Regions from separate parts of the Clostridium zhoujianii genome, predicted to be linked through region 2. Evidence: riboswitches for the same ligand, from Rfam matches in the RefSeq annotation. Region 2 holds a riboswitch; the other holds the start of a gene.
The links. A riboswitch is a leader RNA that binds a small molecule or an ion and turns the genes downstream of it on or off. The one in region 2 is predicted to bind lysine.

Region 1 (3,195 bases), on a different contig from region 2:
ACCATTAATCCTTTAAATGGGAAAGATTAAATGAAATTTTTTTAGAATTTTTAATATGTATTATTTAAATTTTCTCTTTGAGAGTGTATACTATTAATTCACATATTAAGAATAAAAGTGTGGCTGCAAATATTATTTAAAATGATATTTGTAGTTAAGTTTTTTCAATAAAATGGTCAGTTAGAAGATATGTTGAATTAAATATATAATTTTATAAAGCTGAGTAATTATTCAAAGGGATAAATTTCACTTTTTTTTTATCTTTATAAAAGTTTATAAAAGAGTATAATATAATGTATAGCGATAAGGTAGGGAGGAAAGATAATGGCAAAAGAGGCTAAATTCGTGCCAGAAATAAAAGGTACATTAAGAAACCATGTAGTAGAGGTTCCATCAGTTATTAGAGATTGTAGTGGAATTAAGATATTTGGAAAAAGAATAAAATCATTACTATTTACTACAGATGTAGCTATTATTAGAAATACAAATGCTGACGCAATTATAGCTGTCTATCCATTCACACCGCAGCCACTTATAACTGAAGCTTTAATTATGGCAGCAGATGTACCGGTTTTTTGTGGAGTTGGAGGTGGAATCACTCAAGGGAAAAGAGTGGTTAATCTAGCCTTAGATGCAGAATTCAAGGGAGCTATGGGTGTCGTTGTAAATGCACCTACATCTAATGAAATAGTTAGAAAAGTAAGAGCTACCATTGATATACCAGTTATAGTGACAATAGTATCGGAGCATGAAGATATAGCGGAAAGAATAGAGGCTGGAGCAACTATACTAAATGTATCAGGAGGTAAGGATACTCCAAGAATAGTTAGAAGTATAAAAGAACAGTTCCCAGAGGTTCCTGTTATGGCAACAGGAGGTCCTACAATAGAAAGTGTTAAGGCAACTGTAGAGGCTGGAGCAAATGCTATTACATATACACCGCCTACTTCAGCAGAGATAATGGGTGAATTAATGGACAAGTATCGTGGTTTCTAGTAAAGTTAATGAAAGTTTTGTTATTATTTCAAAAAATTCATTACAAATGTAATAAATTGTGGTATCATAATGATTAAAGTTGAATAAAATGGTATGAGAGATATTACCTAGGGTAGAGGTGCCAAAGCAATTAGTAATTAATAAGAGTCGGCAGACTATGATGATTAATGAAAGGTGTTAGGCCGAAGAAGTAGGATTTTTGCAGGATCTATTTCTGGATATACATAAAATATGTGTATAACTGTCACAAAATGTGATGAGCTACAAGGTACATTATATATGTGTATTTTGGCAGCAAGGGTTATCTTTGCTGTTTTATTTATTTTATGAAGATTTAATCAACTTTTATACTAAATTGGGGGTATATTTATATGAAATTATTTGGAAGTATGACAGTAGACAGCAATGAGTTGATAATTGGGGGCGTTAAAGCAAGCAATTTAGCAGCAGAGTATGGTACACCATTATATGTAATGGATGAAGAATTACTTAGAAATACATGTAAAGATTATTATAATTACTTTAAATGTAGTGAGGAAAATAATAGAGTTGCCTTTGCAGGGAAGGCTTTTTTAAATGTTGAAATGGTTAAGTTAATCAAAGAGGAAGGATTATGCCTAGATGTTGTATCCGGTGGAGAACTATATACAGCATATAAAGCAGGATTACCTATGGAAAAGGTATATTTCCATGGGAACAATAAAACATTAGATGAAATTGAATTTGGAGTAAAGTTAGGCGTAGGTAGATTTGTAGTAGACAACCTATATGAAATGGAGAATCTAGATAGAATAGCTAATAATATGGGAAAAGTACAAGATATTTATTTAAGAATAACTCCAGGAATAGAAGCTCATACACATGATTATATAAAGACAGGACAAATTGATTCGAAATTTGGATTTGCACCTGTTGGAGATATAATAATGGAAGCGGTAAAAATGGCAATTAGCCTTAAAAATATAAATTTAGCAGGACTTCATTGTCATATAGGATCTCAAATATTTGAACTTGAACCATATAGAGATGCAGTTGAAGTAATGCTTACGTTAATAAATAATATAAAGAAAGAAACAGGACATTTAATTAAGGAATTAGACCTTGGTGGTGGATTCGGAATATACTATACAGAGGCAGATTCACCAAGAACAACTAAGGAATATTGTGAAACAATTTTAAACAAAGTTGATGAAGTATGCAAAAACTTAAATGTTGAAAGACCTATATTAACAATAGAACCTGGCCGTTCAATAGTTGGAAATGCTGGGTTAACTCTTTACAGAGTTGGATCTGTTAAAGAGATTCCAGGGGTTAGAGAATATGTAGCAGTTGATGGAGGAATGGTTGATAATATAAGACCAGCTTTATATCAAGCTAAATATGAATGTGGAATAGTAAATAAAATGGGACAACCTAATACTAATAAGGTTACAATAGCAGGTAAATGTTGTGAATCAGGAGATATATTAATTACTGATACTATGCTACCAAAAGCTGAGACAGGAGATCTACTTGCAATAATGTCTACAGGAGCATATGGATTTTCTATGGCAAGTAGCTATAATAAGATTCAAAAGCCAGCAGTGGTAATGGTTAAGGAAGGTACTTCAAGATTGGCAGTTAAGAGGGAAAGTTATGAAGACCTTATAAGAAATGAGCTAGTTTAAGATATAAAAATATATTAAAAAGGTGTAGAGAATCTACATCTTTTTTTCTTTTATTTTAAGAAAAAAAATCTTAAAATCATCTTGAAAACTATTCTGAATTTATGTTCAAATCAGATTTAAGTGTAAAATGGAGTAAACAAAGGAGAGTATTAGTTAAAAACAGAAGAGTAACTCTTATAAGGGGTAGATAAGAAAAAATTCAAGATGCAGTATGTTATGCTATATATAGGAATTCGGAATAACTGTAATAAATACAGTTAGTATGAAGGGACGGGATATAGTGATAAAAATAAAAAATGTAACAAAAAAGATTGGATCTCGAGTTATATTAGATAATATTAATTTGGATATAGAAAGAGGTTCATTTGTAGTTTTAATCGGTCCAAGTGGATGTGGAAAAACTACTACATTAAAAATGATTAATAAGTTGATTAAACCTACTAGTGGAGATATCTTTATTGATGATAAGGCTATTTCAAAAGAGGATACCATACAGTTAAGGAGAAGGATAGGTTATGTAATTCAAAATACA
Region 2 (3,195 bases):
ATAAAGTTACAGGACTCAGCCTATATGGAGAGTTTTGAAGATGTAAAAATGGTATTTGAAAGTTCTTTAAACAAAAGACTACGGGAGTGCTTTTTGTTTTTTGATGAAGAGCCAATGGCGTCTGCGTCTATAGCACAGGTTCATAATGGGATATTAAAAGATGGCAGAGGAGTTATAGTTAAAATTCAAAGACCTGATGTGCAAGAAACTATGAAAATGGATATATCTATTTTAAAAAGAATAGTTAAATTCACCAAGGCAAAGATAAATATAGAAGTTGTGGATCCAATAGAGGTTTTAAATGAATTAGAAGCAAGTACAGAAAGAGAATTGGACTTTATAGCAGAGGGAGAAAGTATATTAATATTTAAGAATAATAATAAAAATATAGCCTCTGTATATGCTCCGGATATAATTGAGGAACTTTGGAGTTCAAAGGTGTTAACTCTTGAAAATATTCAAGGGTTTAAAATAAATGACTTAAAGATGATAAGAAATGAGGGTTATGACAACAAGGATATAGCGAGAAAATTAGCTCTTTGTTACTGTAAACAAATTTTTGATGATGGATTTTTTCATGGGGATCCTCATCCAGGAAATATATTAATATCTAATAATCGTATATGCTTTATAGATTTTGGTATTACAGGAATATTAGATGAAGGCTTAAGAAGTTGGCTAAATATTGCGCTGTTATCTGTGGCAACAGGTGATAAGAAGAAGTTAGTAGATTTCATATTAGCAGTGGGAATTAAGCGGGGAAAAATAGATAAAGGAACAATTTATGAAGATGTATCATATTTGTTTGATACATACTTAGCTACAAGTTTGAAAAATATAAAGATGGAGATATTGCTTAGGGAAATATTTACATTGGCTAGAAAAAATAGAATTCAGTTTCCTAGAGAATTAGTGGTTCTAGTAAGAGGATTAGTAATATTGGAAGGTGTAGTGGCTGAAGTAGATCCTGATTTGGATATAATTTCTGTTGTAACTTCTTTTGCAAAATCCAAAGGGAAATTTGATTTATTAAAAGAATTGAATCAAGAGCAGTTAGTGTTATCAGCATATGCGTTTGCAAGAGATACAATTAGAATACCTAGCAAGACATTGGAGGTTCTTAATACTATTTCCGATGGTAGAACAAGAATTAATTTAAATATAACCAATTTAGATGAAACTATATCTCAGATAAGTAATATGGTTAATAGAATAGTTGCAACATTATTAATATCTTCTTTAATATTAGGATCTTCACTAATTATAAGTAATAAGGTAGGTCCCGATTATAAGGGATTATCAATGTTAGGCATTGTGGGGTATATCATATCTGCTGTCTTTGCAATAATACTATTAGTATCTATAGTTAAAGCTGGTCACTTCAAAGCTAAAGGGAAAAAATAGTATTTATGAATAAATGTTAAAAAAGTTCTTGAATTATTAATGAATGAAATGTATAATTAACCTAAATTATAAGAAGTGAATAAGACAAGAGGTAGAGGCGCGGTACTTAAGAGTATTATTGCAGACTTAAGCAGGATGAAGCAATAAGAAAGGAAATATCGCCGAAGTGAAGGATTAAAGCTTAAATATCCTAACGCTGGGCTTATATAGAATATGTATAAGACTGTCACAAAGTCATTTTGTGGTGAGCTATCATTCAGGATTTTTTTATTGTGTATATAAAGCCTTGAGTGTTAACTCAAGGCTCTTTTTTATTTTAGACATATTCAAAAAATAATGTCTTATAAAATGATGGACCTCTAATTCTTTTCACAAAAAAATATAGGGGGAATAATAAAATGAAGAACAGAAGATTAATGATTTTTATCTCAACTTTAATGTTACTAGTATTATCATCTACTGCCGTTTTAGCTGCAGAAGTTGAGCCAGCAGTAACTAACTCAGTAAAATTTGGATGGTGGACATTAATACCGCCACTAGTTGCAATTATATTAGCTTTTATAACTAAAAATGTTGTTATTTCATTGTTTGTTGGAACATTGTCAGGATGTTTTATGTTACAACTTACAGGATTTAATATTATAGGAGCAACAGTTCAAGCATTTTTAGATTTTGTTCAAAGAGCACTTACTTCACTTGCGGATCCATGGAATGCAGGTATAATACTTCAAGTTTTAGTTATTGGTGGTGTAATAAACCTTGTTTCTAAAATGGGTGGAGCAAGAGCGGTAGCTGAAGCTCTTGCAAAGAGAGCAAAAACACCAAGAAGTGCACAAGTTGTTACGTGGCTTTTAGGAATATTAGTATTCTTTGATGACTATGCTAATGCACTTATAGTAGGACCTATAATGAAGCCAGTAGCAGATAAAATGAAAGTATCAAGAGAAAGATTAGCATTTATAATAGATGCAACAGCAGCGCCAATTGCAGGACTTGCAATTATATCAACATGGATAGGTCTTGAGGTTGGATTAATAAAGGATGGATTTGAAGGGATTGGTCAAAATGTAGATGGTTTTGGTGTATTTCTACAAACTATACCATATAGATTTTATAATATATTAATACTTGCTTTTGTAGTAATTACTGCTGTTTTATTAAGAGAATTTGGACCAATGAGAAAGGCTGAAATTAGAGCAAGAAAAGGGGAACAAGTATTAAAGGATATTGAAGTAGACAAAGAGACAGCAGAAGAGTTTGAAGCAAAGACAGGGGTAAAGTTAAGTATATGGAATGCTATAATCCCTATAGGTACATTAATAGTATCAGCTTTAGCTAGTTTCTATTATAGTGGATATCAATCAGTAATGGCTGGTGAAGATACAGTACTTCAAGCGGTATTTACAGATGCACCATTTTCTTTTAATGCAATACAACAAGCTTTCAGTAACGCAGATGCATCAATAGCATTATTCCAATCAGCATTATTTGCTAGTATAGTGGCTATAGCTCTTGCAGTATGTAAGAAGATATTCACGGTGTCTGAAGCTATTGAAATTTGGATTGATGGTATGAAGGGATTAATTATAACTGGTGTTATTTTAATACTAGCCTGGTCGTTAAGTTCTGTTATAAAGGAATTAGGAACAGCTCAATTCTTAGTAACATTATTGTCAGACTCTCTACCTAAATTCTTATTACCAAGCGTTATATTTATATTGGGATCTATTATATCATTCGCCACAGGAACAGCTTATGGAACTATGGGTATATTAATGCCACTTGCAATTC

Region 1: another riboswitch for lysine. It lies ahead of lysA (diaminopimelate decarboxylase); the one in region 2 lies ahead of ACSYT2_RS16425 (Na+/H+ antiporter NhaC family protein).

Annotation. Positions count from the first base shown of each region.
Region 1 is NZ_JBPUTF010000005.1:65,971-69,165, reverse strand. Features, by position in the region: gene ACSYT2_RS17120 (beta/alpha barrel domain-containing protein) at 325-996, shown strand; lysine riboswitch at 1,102-1,268, shown strand; gene lysA (diaminopimelate decarboxylase) at 1,368-2,663, shown strand; gene ACSYT2_RS17110 (betaine/proline/choline family ABC transporter ATP-binding protein) at 2,944-3,195, shown strand, end outside.
Region 2 is NZ_JBPUTF010000004.1:105,529-108,723, forward strand. Features, by position in the region: gene ACSYT2_RS16420 (ABC1 kinase family protein) at 1-1,404, shown strand, start outside; lysine riboswitch at 1,489-1,664, shown strand; gene ACSYT2_RS16425 (Na+/H+ antiporter NhaC family protein) at 1,803-3,195, shown strand, end outside.